3 regions of the Achromobacter animicus genome follow, and region 3 is predicted to be linked to each of the others. Evidence: predicted binding sites of a transcription regulator. Region 3 holds the regulator's gene; each other region holds the start of a gene.
The links. The regulator LexA, encoded in region 3, represses DNA repair genes until DNA is damaged. The targets are predictions, from matches to a motif close to ACTGTATNNNNATACAGT.
Positions count from the first base shown of each region.

Region 1: AB3147_RS18885 (ATP-dependent helicase) is a predicted target of LexA. The motif match lies at 1,516-1,533, and genes of this name have one in related genera.
Region 2: AB3147_RS07495 (PA0069 family radical SAM protein) is a predicted target of LexA. The motif match lies at 2,996-3,013, and genes of this name have one in related genera.

Region 1 covers NZ_JAYGJK010000001.1:4,147,525-4,152,619, reverse strand. Annotated here, with positions in the region: gene AB3147_RS18895 (MocR-like pyridoxine biosynthesis transcription factor PdxR) at 1-561, shown strand, start outside; gene AB3147_RS18890 (DUF72 domain-containing protein) at 568-1,482, opposite strand; gene AB3147_RS18885 (ATP-dependent helicase) at 1,597-3,726, shown strand; gene AB3147_RS18880 (magnesium and cobalt transport protein CorA) at 3,811-4,821, shown strand; gene AB3147_RS18875 (thermonuclease family protein) at 4,911-5,095, shown strand, end outside.
Region 2 covers NZ_JAYGJK010000001.1:1,676,628-1,681,722, reverse strand. Annotated here, with positions in the region: gene AB3147_RS07505 (DMT family transporter) at 1-833, shown strand, start outside; gene AB3147_RS07500 (hypothetical protein) at 867-1,373, opposite strand; gene AB3147_RS07495 (PA0069 family radical SAM protein) at 1,450-2,988, opposite strand; gene AB3147_RS07490 (sulfate adenylyltransferase subunit 1) at 3,201-4,499, opposite strand; gene cysD (sulfate adenylyltransferase subunit CysD) at 4,542-5,095, opposite strand, start outside.
Region 3 covers NZ_JAYGJK010000001.1:3,677,009-3,682,103, forward strand. Annotated here, with positions in the region: gene AB3147_RS16625 (amino acid aminotransferase) at 1-863, shown strand, start outside; gene lexA (transcriptional repressor LexA) at 1,012-1,662, shown strand; gene lon (endopeptidase La) at 1,866-4,316, opposite strand; gene clpX (ATP-dependent Clp protease ATP-binding subunit ClpX) at 4,574-5,095, opposite strand, start outside.

The DNA of each region.
Region 1 (5,095 bases), 470 kb from region 3:
TTGGAGTCCGACGCGCCGGTGATCTACATGGGGACCTTCAGCAAGACGCTGTATCCGGGCCTGCGCGTGGGCTATCTGGTGCTGCCCAAGACGCTGACGGCGGCTTTTCAGGCGGCGCATGCGGAGCTGTACCGCGAAGGGCATCTGATGACGCACGCGGCGCTGGCCACGTTCATTTCCGAAGGCCATTACGCGGCGCACATCCGCCGCATGCGCATGCTGTACGGCCGCCGACGCGCCATGCTGGTCAACCTGATCGAGCGCCGGCTGGGTCCGGACTGGCTGCATCGCGATGCCAGCATGGCGGGCTTGCATCTGGTGCTGACGCTGCCCGCGGACATGGACGACCTGCGCGTCGTTGAGGTGGCGCGCAGCAAGGGCGTGCTCACGCGCGCGCTGTCGCGGTATTACGTGAACGAGGAAGGGCGTCGGCCGGGGCTGCTGCTGGGATATGCCTGTGTGCCGGAGCACGACATCGCGCGCAAATTTGAAGTGCTGCTGGAGAGCTTGGCGGAGGTGGCGCGGCCGGCGGTAAGGACGAGTGCGAAGGCGGGTGTCTGACCCCCGTCACAGGCCCGGCAGTTGCAACGCCGACGCGAAGGCCGCCGCGTTGCGCATGCCCTGGTCTTCGAAGTTGGTGTTGAACACTGCATGCGCCTGCGCCGATTGCGAGGCCAGCCGCGTGAAACGTGCGACCAGTTCGGCCAGTTCCGCTTCCGAATATTCGTACTGAAACCGCCCCGACGACGCCGGCCCCGACGCGTTCCACTTGGCCGCATTGCGACCGTGCAGGCGCAACAGCGTCAGCTCCGGATGGGTGCTTTCCCAAACCGCGGGCACGGTGTTCTCGAACCCTTGCGGCGCGTCGACAACCGTGTGCACGACACCCAGATCCCGTTCGAAGGCCAGCGTGTCCGCCGTGGCCGACGGGGTTTCGAACCAGCTGTGGTGGCGGAATTCCACCGACACCAGATGTTCCTCCATCCGCCGCGCGCAGTCCGCCACGCGTGCCATGCCGCGTGCGTCGCGCCGTACCCAAGGCGGAAACTGGAAATGCACCGCGCCCAGCTTGTCCGCCATCCGCAGGGGCTCGATGGCCAGCTGGTAGCGCCGCCAGAGCTCGTCGCGCAGCTCGCCCGGCATGCGGTCGTGGTAGATGATGGGCTCCGGCCAGTCCGCCAGTTCGCGCCGGATGTCGCCGGGCAGGGCGGTGAGCGGCGTCTGGTGGCCGGTAAATAGCCGGAACGCCTTGATGTTGAAGACGAAATCGTCCGGCGTCCGGGTGGACCACAGGTAGGCGTTGTCCGGCGTGGGCATCGCGTAGAAGCTGGAGTCGACCTCGGCCAGCGAAAAGCGCGACGCATAGAACCGCAGCCGCGATTCGGCGCTGCGTGCATCGGACGGGAAGAAGCGACCGCAGGCCAGCAGGGTGGGGTCGGTCCAGGAGGCGGTGCCGGTCAGGATACGGGGAAAATCGGGCATGGCGCCGGGCGGTTCAGACGGAAGTCAAAAAATTCTGTATAAATATACAGTGTTCACCCGGAGCCAGCCTTGGCTCCTTCCTTTTTTGCGGCCGCAGCGCTGCGGCTCCGCGACATGCCAGACCAAGATCAGACTCCCCGCACGCCCGACACCCTCCAGACCGCCGCCCGTCCGGCCGAGCGGCCCGATCCGCTGGCCGACCTGAATCCCGCGCAGCGCGAGGCCGCCGAATTCGGTGTGGCCGGCGCGCCCGGCAACGACGGCCCGCTGCTGGTGATTGCGGGCGCGGGGTCCGGCAAGACCAATACGCTCGCGCACCGCGTGGCGCATCTGATTCTGAACGGGGCGGACCCGCAGCGCATGCTGTTGCTCACGTTTTCGCGCCGCGCGGCGCTGGAAATGGAGCGGCGCGTGGGGTCGGTGCTGCAGCGGGTGATGAACCTGCGTTCATCGCAGCAGGCGCCGTCGCTGCCGTGGGCGGGCACCTTCCATGCGATCGGCGCGCGCCTGTTGCGCGATTGCGCGCTGCGCATCGGCCTGTCCGAAGCCTTCACCATCCATGACCGCGGCGACGCCGAGGACCTGATGGGCATGGTGCGGCACGAGCTGGGCCTGTCCTCCACCAAATCCCGCTTTCCGCTCAAGGGCACGTGCCTGGCGATCTACTCGCGCGTGGTGAACAGCCAGACGCCGGTGGGCGATGTGCTCAAGACGTCGTTTCCGTGGTGCGCGCAATGGGAAGACGAGCTCAAGAACCTGTTCCGCGCGTATGTCGCGGCCAAGCAGGACCAGCAGGTGCTGGACTACGACGATCTGCTGCTGTACTGGTCCGAAATGATGTCGGACGCGGAGATTGCAGCGGATGTCGGCGCGCGCTTCGATCATGTGCTGGTGGACGAATACCAGGACACCAACCGGCTGCAGTCGGCCATCCTGCTGGCCATGAAGCCCGACGGCCGCGGCCTTACGGTGGTGGGCGACGACGCGCAATCCATCTACTCGTTCCGCGCCGCCACCGTGCGCAACATCCTGGACTTTCCCAACCTGTTTCCCGCGCCCGCGCGGGTCATCACGCTGGACCGCAACTACCGGTCCTCGCAACCCATCCTGACCGCCTCCAACGCCGTGATCGCGCAGGCGACCGAACGTTATGCCAAGGACCTGTGGACCGACCGCAAGTCGTCGCAATTGCCCGAGCTGGTCACGGTCAGCGACGAAGCCGGGCAGGCGCGTTGGGTGGCCGACCAGGTGCTGGCGCAGCGTGAGGGCGGTGCAACGCTCAAGTCGCAGGCGGCGCTGTTTCGCACCGCCAGCCACAGCGCCGCGCTTGAACTGGAGCTGACTCGCCGCAACATCCCCTTCGTCAAGTTCGGCGGGTTGCGCTTTCTGGAAGCGGCGCACGTCAAGGACCTGCTGTCGATCCTGCGCTGGGCCGAGAACCCGCGCGGCCGCATGGCGGGATTCCGCGTCGCGCAGCTGATGCCGGGCATCGGCCCCGCCACGGCGGGCAAGCTGATGGACGCGATGTCCGCGTCCACCGAGCCGCTGCGCACGCTGCGCGAGTTCAAGCCGGGCGCGGCGGCGCAGGAAGAGTGGGGCGCCTTCGCCGACACGTACGCCGCGCTGTGCGACCCCACGCTGAAGTGGCCGGCCGACGTGGACCTGGCGCTGCGCTGGTATAGCGGCCAGCTCGAGCGCCTGTACGACGATGCGCGCGTGCGCAAGACAGATCTCGACCAGCTTGTTCGCATTGCGTCGGGCTATCCGACACGCGAGCGCTTCCTGACAGAACTGACGCTGGATCCGCCCGACGCCACCAGCGACGAATCCGGCGCGCCGCTGCGCGACGAGGATTACATGATCCTGTCCACGATCCATTCCGCGAAAGGCCAGGAGTGGAAGGCGGTCTACGTGCTGAACGTGGTGGACGGCTGCATCCCGTCCGACATGAGCACGGGCACGGCCGAAGAGATCGAGGAAGAGCGCCGGCTGCTGTATGTGGCCATGACGCGGGCCAAGGAACGGCTGCAGCTTGTCGTGCCACAGCGCTTCTACGTGCATCAGCAGACGGGGATGGGCGATCGCCACGTGTACGGCTCGCGCACGCGGTTCATCACCAACGCCATGCTGCCGCTCTTTGACCACCTGCCCAAGCTGCCCGATCTGCCGCCCGGACGGGCCGAGCCGCGCGAGCCGCAGGCGCCGCGCATCGACGTGGCCAAGCGGGTGCGCAACCTGTTCTAAGGCGTCGGCCCGCCCGGAGGCTGGGCTATCATCGGCCGATAATCACACGCTGCACCGCAGGGATCGATTTGTCCGAGGATGTCTATGTCTACTGAAGAGCAAGCCGCCGACGCGCCCAAGGGCGAGGTCGTGGCATCGATCGCCTACGTGAACGGACGGCGGGACCGCGAGGTCCCTATCGAAGAGGCCGGCCAGTACGTTGCCCAGCGTCAGGGCCAGAGCATGCTGTGGATCGGGTTGCGCAACCCCAGTCCGGAGACGCTTGCCAAGGTGTCGCGCGAGCTTGGCGCGTGCGACAAGAACCAGGAAGAGATGCTGGAAGCCCACCGGCGTCCCAAGATCATCGACTACGGCAACATGATTCTCATCGTCGCCGTGACGGTCGAAGTCGAAGCCGAGCGGCCCATCTTCGGCGAGACGCAGTTCCTCATCGGCGACGGCTTCCTGGTCACCGTGCGGCGCGGCGCCACCGCCGGGCACAGTCCGCTGCGCGAGCGCCTGGAAGCCTCGCCGGACCTGCTCAAACGCGGCAGCGACTACGTGGCCTCCGAGCTGCTGGACTGGCTGGTGGATCGCTACGTGGCGGCGGCCGTCAAGATCGAAAGCGTCGTCGAAGGCGCCGAACAGAAGCTGCTGATCCGAGGCGCCAAGGACTCGGACATCCGCAGGCTGTACCGGCAGCGCCGGGATCTCTTGCGCATCCATACCGTGGTGTCGCCGCTGGCCGAGATCTGCCGCCGGCTGGCGCGCGTCGAAATGTCTGCGGTGGACGAGCATGCGCGGCCTTACTTTGGCGAAGTGGCGGATCGCGTGCTGCGCGTGGATGAGCTTTTCAATTCGCTGCGCGAGTCGCTGGCGTTCGCCTTTGAAGCCAGCCTGATGATCGGGCAGGCGGCGCAGAACGACACCACCCGCAAACTTGCGTCCTGGGCCGCCATCCTGGCCGTGCCCACCGCGATCGCCGGCATTTATGGCATGAACTTCGAGTTCATGCCGGAACTGAAATCCCCATGGGGCTATCCGGTCACGCTGGGCGTCATCGCGTCCGTGTGTTCGGTGCTGTATTGGCGGTTCCGGAAGTCGGGCTGGTTGTAATCCCGGGGTGTCAGACGACATCAACCAGGCGTCTACAGCGAGCTCCCTTGTGGCAAACTCGCTGTCGTTTTCCCTCTGGAGTTCCGCCGGTGCGTGGCAAATCCCCCTTTCGCGGCGGCAGCAAGCTGACCGCCCTTGTCGTCGCCCTGGTTCTGGCGGCGGCGGGTGCCATCGTGAACTGGCTTTCGCCGCAGGTTTCCGCGCCGCAGCGCCCGGGGCCGACGGCAACCGGCAAGCCCTCGGGGACAGCGCCGGCGGGCGGTAAACCGTCCGC
Region 2 (5,095 bases), 2.0 Mb from region 3:
TGGCCCACGCCACGTGGAACCTCCTTGCCAAGCGCGCGGCCATGGTGGGCGCGCCGTTCGTCTTTGCCTACGGCTTGTGCGCGACGGTGCTGTATGCGCCGTGGGTGATCTGGGTGCTGATGCACGACGGCATGAACTGGACCTGGCCCGTCGTCGGCGCCATCCTGACATCCAGCCTGTTGCATCTGGGCTACAGCCTGTGCCTGCAGCGCGGCTATCAGGTGGCCGACCTGTCCGTGGTGTATCCGATTGCGCGGGGCACCGGCCCCCTGCTGTCGACGACAGGCGCTTTCCTGCTGCTGGGCGAACCCGCCACTAGCACCGGCATCACCGGCATGCTGTGCGTCGTGGCCGGCGTGCTGCTGATCGCCACCCAGGGTCGGCTCGCCATCTTCAAGCAAGCGCAGGCGTGGATCGGCGTGCGTTGGGGCGTGGTGATCGGCCTGTTCATCGCGGCCTATACGGTGGTGGACGCGTACGGCGTGAAAGTGCTGCTGATCAGTCCGGTGCTGTTCGACTGGTTTACCTGTGTGACCCGCACCGCCATGATGACCCCGCATATGCTGCGCCGCCCCACCCAATCGTGGGAATCCATGCGCGGCCATTGGCATCTGGCACTGGCCGTGGGGTTTCTGTCGCCGCTGGGGTACATCCTGGTGCTGTATGCGCTGCGCAACGGCGCGCCGCTAAGCCTGGTGGCGCCTGCCCGGGAAATGTCCATGATGCTCGGCACCCTGGCCGGCATGTTCCTGCTGCGCGAAAAAGTGGGCGTGGGCCGTCTGGCTGGTTGCGTGTCCATTCTGGCGGGCGTGATCCTGCTGGGATCGAGCTGACCGCCGCCGCGGGTCGTCAGAAGCCAGCGGCCATCAGAAGCCGCCAGCCACGCCCAACCACATCAGGCCGGGGATCATCGCGCCCCAGGCCAGCACCAGCACTACGTCCGTAATCATGGCTTTCATCGTGAGCTGATTGGCCACCGGCTGCGCCTTGGCGTCTCCGATGCTGTGATTGCGCGCCGCAGCGGCGGTCGCGGCCGGCGTGGAAGTGGCGGCGTCGGCGACGGGCAGACCCGCCAGTACGCCGGCCGCCGGAAGGCCGGCCGCCGGGACGCCAACCGCTGGAGCACTGGCCGCCGGCGCGACGGCCTCCCCTGCCGCGCCCGAGACTTCCTCGGGGGTGGGCGCCGGGGGGAACGGCCAGCGGACGGGCATGCGCGTCGACCGTGCCGGCTGGCCGGACATCGTGCCGCTCCAGGGCATGGCCATGCCGGTCAGCCGGGCGCAGAAGGTGCGCGCGCGGTTGGCGCCGCGGCGCAGCGGATTCAGGGAAACGACAAGCTCATCCGGCAGGACGGAAAAATCAGCGGTGTTCATGGGAACTCCTTGGATAAACGTTCCAGCGCCGAGGCAAATCGCCCTGGCATGCACCCGAGGCAACAGCAGCCTGCGGTCAATCGAACAAAGACAATTGGCCGGCCGCCATGGCGCGCAACTGGCGCGCACCGCGCCCGTACGCGCCGCTGACCGCGGGCAAACCACCAGGAAAAGGGACCCCTGAAGACGCTTTCGCGCCGACCGGGGATTGAAAATCGGTAGCGGCATTGGCGGAGCCGGCCGCGTTGCCGGCGCCAGCCGAGCGAGCATCGCCAGCAACGCTGGTTGATCCCGACGGCGTTGCGGCTATGCCGGTTGCAGCACCCGCTGCGTCAACCCCTGCAGCTCCGGACGCCGCGCCATCGAATAGCGACGCTGAGGCACCGGGCCCCGCGGGCGGCACGAACCGGCTGCAATCGAGCGACAGGCGGGTACGGTTCAGCCCCAGCTTGCGCGTGGCAACCGCAAAACGCTGGCGCAGCAGGTCAGCCCAGATGCCCGTGCCGCGCATGCGCGACCCGAAGTTGGGATCGTTGCGGCGGCCGTTGCGCAGGTCTTCGATGCGATGCAGGACGCGTTGCGCGCGGTCCGGGTAATGGGCGTTGAGCCAGTCCTCGAACAGCATCTTGACCTCCCAGGGCAGGCGCAGGACCGTGTAGCTGGCGTAATGCGCGCCGGCCGCCTTGGCCTCCTGGAGGATGTGTTCCATGGATTCGTCGTTGATGAACGGGATGACCGGAGCCACCAGCACGCCCACCGGCACGCCGGCGTCGGTGAGGCTGCGCACCGCTTCCAGGCGGCGCCACGGCGCGGCGGCGCGCGGTTCCAGCGTGCGGGCCATGCCGGCATCCAGCGTGGTGATGCTGATGTAGACCACCACGAGATTTTGCTGCGCCAGAGCCGCCAGCAGGTCCAGGTCGCGGGCAACCAGCGCGTTCTTGGTGACGATGGTGACCGGGTGGCGGGTTTCAAGCGCCAGTTCGAGCATGCCGCGCGTCAGGCGCCAGTCGCGCTCGATGGGCTGGTAGGCGTCGGTGGCCGAGCCGATATTGATGGGCGACGGCTTGTAGCCGGGGCGGGCCAGTTCGGCGCGCAGGGCCTCGACCGCATTGGCCTTGGCGACCAGCCGGGTTTCGAAGTCCAGCCCGGGTGAATAACCCAGGTAGGAATGCGTGGGCCGGGCATAGCAGTACACGCAACCGTGCTCGCAACCCCGGTACGGATTGGCAGCCACTTCAAAGGGAATGTCAGGGGAATCGTTGCGCGACAGGATCTTGCGCGCCTCTTCTGCAGTGACCGTGGTTTTAGGGGCGGCCGGCGTGGAGCGCGTGTCGGGCAGGATGGGGATGACCGTGGCGCGGGCAGCAGCGCCTGCAGTCTGTTCAACCGCAGCGGCTTGACCGGCGGACGATGAAATATCGGGAAAGGAATCGGGGACAGAATCGACGAAGTCGGCAGGCAGACCGGAAGCGGACCAGCCGTCGTCGACCTGCACGCGGTCATCGCGCTGAAAGCGATGCCGAACATTAGTAACCGCACCCCGACCGCGCAATGCGGCGGGGGCGGCAGCCGGGGACCCAGAACCGGCGGGAAAAGAATGATCGGTGCGTGCCATAAAAACTACTGTACAAAAACACAGTGGTTTTGACAAGCACCAAAAGCCTTTTCGTAAGACAGCCCAACTTTACCGCAAGAAGAAGACATCGTCTGAACAATTCGATTTCATCTTGCGATATGGCCCGGAAACCCGCGCCAACATTGGGTTTGGACGAAAAACAACACGAAAAAACGGGCCGCGCGGGCCCGCCTTTCATCCAAGATTGCGGTTTACCGCAGCATGCCCGCCGCGGCCGTCTGATGTGTGGCTTCGTCGATCAGAATGAACGCGCCGGTCGCCGCCACATCGTCATAACGATCAACCGCCAGCGACTCGCGCGTCGTCAACGTCACGCGTCCGATGTCGTTCATGCGCAAGGTGCCTTCTGTGTTCTCGACCTCCTGCAGTTCATGGATGTCCCGATGCGACAACACCGCGCGCACCTTCGCCGACGTCAGCCGCGTGCCCGACTTCAGCAGATACTTGCGCGCAGGATTCAACGCCTGCGCATCGAGCCAGCACAGTTCGGCTTCGAACTCGCGCGAGACCTGCGCCGGCGCGGCGGTGTGCACGATCACGTCACCGCGCGACACGTCGACGTCGCGGTCCAGCACCAGCGTGATCGAATCGCCGGCCACCGCTTCATCCAGCGCACGATCAAACACACGCACTTCCTGCACCACCGCCGTCACGCCCGACGGCTGCACCGTCACTTCATCGCCGGGGCGCAGCACGCCGCTGGCGACGCGGCCGGCATAGCCGCGGAAATCATCCGCGCGATCGCCGCCATGACGCGACACCCACTGCACCGGAAAGCGCAGCGGCAAGGTGCGGCCGTCGCCCGACAGATCCAGCGATTCCAATAGGGCGAGCAGCGGTTGCCCTTCGTACCAAGGCGTCTTGGCAGACAACGTGACGACGTTGTCGCCGCTCAGCGCCGACAGCGGCAGCGCGTCGAAGTGCGGGATGCCCAGCTTGACCGCCAGGTCCGCATAGGCATCGCGGATGCGTTCGAACACCGCGCGGTCCCAGTCCACCAGGTCCATCTTGTTGACCGCCACGACGATGTGGCGGATGCCCAGGAGACGCGCGATGGTGCTGTGCCGCTTGGTCTGCGGCAGCAGCTTGCCGTCGGCGGCGCGGGTCGCGTCGATCAGGATCACGGCAACGTCCGCGGTCGACGCGCCGGTCACCATGTTGCGCGTGTACTGCTCGTGGCCCGGCGCGTCGGCGATGATGAACTTGCGCGTGGGCGTCGAGAAGTAGCGGTAGGCGACGTCGATGGTGATGCCCTGCTCCCGCTCGGCTTCCAGGCCGTCGGTCAACAGCGAAAAGTCGATGCCGTCGCCCGCCACCCGCTTGTGCTTGGCGCGCGAGATCGCGTCGAGCTGGTCGGCGAAGACGCCCTTGCTGTCGTACAGCAGGCGGCCAATCAGCGTGGACTTGCCGTCATCGACGGAGCCCGCCGTGATCAGCCGCAGCACGCCGGTGTCGGCGCCGGAAAGAAAGGAATCGTTCAGTGCATTCATGTGGTTCCCCAGGCGCCGGCATGCGCCGGCGCGTCATCTCATTCAGAAATAGCCTTCCTTCTTGCGGCGCTCCATAGAGGCCTCGGAAGTCTGGTCGTCCATGCGCGTGGCGCCGCGCTCGGTGATATCCGTCACGGCGGTCTCGGCGATGATGGCCATGGTGTCGGCGGCGTCGGAGGCGACCGGGCAGGTGCACGAGATGTCGCCCACCGTGCGGAACCGGACGGACAGGCGTTCGACCTGTTCACCATCAGCAGGCGGCGTCAGGCGGGTGACGGGCACCAACAGGCCTTTGCGGCGCACCACCTCGCGCTCGTGCGCGTAATAGATCGGCGGCAGCGCCAGCTGTTCGCGCTGGATGTATTGCCAGACATCCAGCTCGGTCCAGTTCGAGATCGGAAAGACGCGCATGTTCTCGCCGCGATGCACGCGGGTGTTGAACAGGTTCCAGAGTTCGGGGCGCTGAGCCTTGGGATCCCACTGCCCGAACTCGTCTCGGAACGAAAAGATGCGTTCCTTGGCGCGCGCCTTTTCCTCGTCGCGGCGCGCGCCGCCGATGCAGGCGTCGAACCCGAACTCCTCGATGGCTTCCAGCA
Region 3 (5,095 bases):
GCGCCGATTTCCTGCGCCAATTGCTGCCGGGCTCCAAGGTCCTGATCAGCGACCCCAGCTGGGAAAACCACCGCGCCCTGTTCGAACGCGCCGGTTTTGAAGTCGGCACCTATGCCTACTACGACGCCACCACCCGCGGCCTGAACTTCGAAGCCATGCTGGCCGACCTGAAGGCCGCGCCCGCCAAGACCGTCGTCGTGCTGCATGCGTGCTGCCACAACCCAACGGGCGCGGATCCCACCCCCGACCAGTGGAAGCAGATCGCCGCTGTCGTCAAGGAAAACAACCTGGTCCCGTTCCTGGACATCGCCTACCAAGGGTTTGGCGACGGCCTGACGGAAGACGCCTCGGTCGTGCGCCTGTTCGCGGACCTGGACATGACCATGTTCATCAGCTCGTCGTTCTCGAAGTCGTTCTCGCTGTACGGCGAGCGCGTCGGCGCGCTGACCGTCGTGGCCGGCAGCAAGGACGAAGCCACGCGCGTGCTGAGCCAGCTCAAGCGTGTCATCCGCACCAACTACTCCAACCCGCCCACGCACGGCGGCACGGTGGTCTCCACGGTGCTGAACACGCCCGAGCTGTTCGCCCTCTGGGAAGAAGAACTGGCCGGCATGCGTGATCGCATCCGCCTGATGCGCGCGCAACTGGTCGACAAGATCAAAGAGCACGGCGGCAAGCAGGACTTCAGCTTCGTGCTGAAGCAGCGCGGCATGTTCTCGTACTCGGGCCTCTCCGCCGCTCAGGTGGACCGTCTGCGTGAAGAACATGGCGTCTACGCCGTGTCCAGCGGACGCATCTGCGTGGCCGCATTGAACAGCGGCAACATCGACAAGGTGGCAGCCGGCATCGCAGCTGTGCTGTAAATCACCAGGCGGCCCAAGCCGTCTTCAGCCAGAAACGGGACCTGCGGGTCCCGTTTTTGCTGGCTTCGAGACCGGCTTGCTTTTTTGCGCTGCGTCCCCCAGAATGGCGCTGTATATATGTACAGTCCGCTCGCACCGGATCATCGCCATGGCCAGCAAACTCACGGATCGCCAACAACAAATCCTGGACCTCATCAGGCAAACGGTCACGCGCACCGGCTTTCCGCCGACGCGTGCCGAGATCGCCCAGGCCCTGGGTTTTCGCTCTCCCAACGCCGCCGAAGACCACCTCAAGGCGTTGGCACGCAAGGGCGCCATCGAGCTCACGGCCGGCGCCTCGCGGGGCATCCGTCTGAAGGACGCCGCCACCGCGCCCGCCCAGGCCTCACTCCCCATCCCTGCCCTCGCCCAGCTTCTCTTGCCGCTGGTCGGCCGTGTTGCGGCGGGTAGCCCGATTCTTGCGGCCGAGCATGTCGAACGCGAAGTCGGCGTGGACCCCAGCCTCTTTGCCCAGGCGCCCGATTATCTGCTCAAAGTCCGCGGCATGAGCATGCGCGACGCAGGCATCCTTGAAGGCGATCTGCTGGCTGTCAAAAAGGCATCTGAAGCCCGCAATGGCCAGATCGTGGTGGCTCGTATCGGCGACGATGTCACGGTCAAGCGCCTTCAACGCCAGAACGGCCATATCGAGCTCCTGCCTGAAAATCCCGACTTCGAAACCATCGTGGTCAAGGCCGATCAGGAATTCGCGCTGGAAGGCATTGCGGTGGGTCTTATCCGCACGCAAGCGCTGCACTAAGCCGGGGACCTTGTCCTGCACATAGCCAAGCCCTGCAGGCGGCTTACGCCGCCTACGCCATACCTCGCTACCGGTATGCCACATCCAAAAGAAAACCCCGCTCACTGAGCGGGGTTTTTTGCTTTGGGGCGGTCCGTAAGACTTTAGACACCCTTGGGCTTCGGGCGCCCTCTTTCGAGAGCGCCCTGGCGTTCAAGACGCCATCAGTGCTTCATGACCGGGTCGGTAGAGCCGGGTTCAGCCGGCTTGGCAACCAGGGGCTCCTTGACGGCTTCTTCCTCGGCCAACGGCTCCGGCAGACGCTCCAAGGCCAGTTCCAGCACCTTGTCGATCCAACGCACCGGCACGATCTCGAGGTGGTTCTTGACGTTGTCCGGGATCTCCGCCAAATCCTTGACGTTTTCTTCCGGAATCAGAACCGTCTTGATACCGCCACGGTGAGCCGCGAGCAGCTTTTCCTTCAGGCCGCCGATCGGCAGCACTTCGCCGCGCAGCGTGATCTCGCCCGTCATGGCGACGTCGGCGCGCACCGGGATGCGCGACAGGGCCGACACCATGGCCGTGGTGATCGCGATACCCGCGGACGGACCGTCCTTGGGCGTCGCACCTTCCGGCACGTGCACGTGCATGTCGTGCTTTTCGAAGACGCTGTCGGCAAAGCCCAGGCGGCGAGCCCGCGAACGCACAACGGTGCGCGCCGCTTCGACCGATTCCTTCATCACGTCGCCGAGCGAACCCGTACGTTGGATGACGCCCTTGCCGGGCATGTCCGCGACTTCGATCGTCAGCAGGTCGCCGCCGACTTCCGTCCACGCCAGGCCGGTCACCTGACCGATCTGGTTTTCCTTTTCGGCCATGCCAAACGCGTAGCGGCGCACACCGAGGTAATCGCTGAGGTTGTCGGCCGTGACGTTGACCGCCTTGACCTCGAGCGTCTTGCCCTCAGCCTTGGCGCGATCGCTTTGGGTCAGCAATTGCTTGATGACCTTGCGGCAGATCTTGCCCACTTCGCGCTCGAGCGCACGGACACCGGCTTCGCGGGTGTAGTAACGCACGATATCGCGCAGCGCGCTGTCGTCGACAGTCAGCTCGGTATCCTTCACGCCGTTGTTCTTCATCAGCTTGGGCAGCAGATGGTCGCGGGCGATGTGGATCTTTTCTTCCTCGGTGTAACCCGACAGGCGGATCACTTCCATACGATCCAGCAGGGCCGGCGGAATGTTCAGCGTGTTGCTGGTCGCCACGAACATGACGTCGGAGAGATCGAAGTCGACCTCGATGTAGTGGTCCTGGAATGTGTGGTTCTGTTCCGGGTCCAGCACTTCGAGCAAGGCCGACGAGGGATCGCCGCGGAAATCCATGCCCAGCTTGTCGATTTCATCAAGCAGGAACAGCGGATTGCGCACGCCAACCTTCGACATGTTCTGCACGATCTTGCCGGGCATCGAGCCGATGTACGTACGACGGTGACCGCGGATCTCGGCTTCGTCGCGCACGCCGCCCAGGGCCATACGCACGAACTTGCGGTTCGTGGCCTTGGCGATCGACTGACCAAGCGAGGTTTTACCGACGCCCGGAGGGCCGACCAGGCACAGGATCGGCGCCTTCACCTTGTCCACGCGCTGTTGCACGGCAAGATATTCGAGGATCCGTTCCTTGACCTTTTCGAGACCGTAGTGGTCGTTGTCCAGCACCGTCTCGGCGTTGCTGATCGAGTTGTTGATCTTGCTCTTCTTTCTCCAGGGGAGATTGATGAGCGTGTCGATATAGTTGCGCACCACAGTGGCTTCGGCCGACATGGGCGACATGAGCTTGAGCTTCTTGAGCTCGGCATCGGCTTTCTTGCGCGCCTCTTTGGGCATGTGGGCAGCGATGATCTTCTTTTCAAGCTCTTCGATGTCCGCGCCCTCTTCGCCTTCGCCCAACTCTTTCTGAATGGCCTTGACCTGCTCATTCAGGTAGTAGTCGCGCTGGCTCTTTTCCATCTGCTTCTTCACGCGGCCACGAATCCGCTTCTCGACCTGGAGGATGTCGATTTCGGTTTCGAGTTGCGTGAGCAAGCCTTCGAGGCGTTCGGAGGTGCCGGTGATCTCGAGCATCTTCTGCTTCTGCTCGAGCTTCAGGGGAAGATGCGCGGCGATCGTGTCGGCCAGGCGGCCAGCATCGTCGATGCCAGCCAGCGAGGTCAGGATCTCCGGGGGGATCTTCTTGTTGAGCTTTACGTACTGCTCGAACTGCGCAACGATGGCGCGGCGCAAGGCTTCTGTTTCGGAGCCCTGCATGGCGTCCGGTTCGATAGGCGACACCTGGCAGGTGAAGTGCGAATCGGCGTCTTCGATGGTGTTGATGCGCGCGCGCTGCGTGCCTTCAACCAGCACCTTCACGGTGCCGTCGGGCAGCTTGAGCATTTGCAGGATGCCGGCGACGCAGCCAATTTCGTATACGTCTTCAGGCGTGGGGTCATCTTTGCCGGCGGACTTTTGAGCCACCAGCATGATGCTTTTGCCCGCTTCCATCGCGACCTCGAGCGCGCGGATGGAGCGCGGACGGCCGACGAACAGCGGGATGACCATATGCGGGAACACTACGACGTCGCGCAGCGGCAGCAGGGGAAGGTCGATCGGGTCGGAAGGCAGGGTCTGGCTGGCAGACATATGAGGTTCCTCGGTATGACTCGGCGTATGGGGACGGGAACCCGGGTAATACCCGAGCAAACTCGTCAATTACGTCTGTTATGGGAACAATAGCCGAAAATTCAAGATCTCGGCCGCCTGGATCACCAAAAGGCCCCAAAAAGGCCCTGGAACCGTCTTCAGTATGCGGCCATGGCGGCCGGCTGAAAAGCGTGATCGTGGATGGAGAAGCGCCCTAGGCAAAAAAACCCGTTACGAGAACGGGCTTTTTTGAAATATCAGGCGGCGGCGTCGCGGACTTCTCCGCGCTCCGGCTTCTCTGGCGCGGCGTTTTCATCCGCGTAGATCAGCAAGGGCTTGCCCTCGCCTTCGATGGCGTTTTCGTCGAGCACCACACGCTTGACGTTGCCCTGCGACGGCAGGTCGTACATGGTGTCGAGTAGCGCCTGCTCGATGATGGAGCGCAGACCGCGAGCACCCGTCTTGCGACGCAGCGCCTTGCGGGCGATGGCCTTCAGTGCGGCGGGGCGCACGTCGAGCTCGGCGCCTTCCATGGCAAACAGCTTCTGGAATTGCTTGAGCAGGGCGTTCTTGGGTTCGGTCAGAATCTGGACCAGCGCGGCTTCGTCCAGCTCGTCCAGCGTGGCGACCACGGGCAGACGGCCGACCAATTCGGGGATGAGACCGAACTTGATGAGGTCTTCGGGCTCGACTTCGGAGAACAGTTCACCGACGCCGCGCTCGGACTTGGCGCGCACGGACGCCGAGAAACCGATACCGGACTTTTCAGTGCGGTCGCG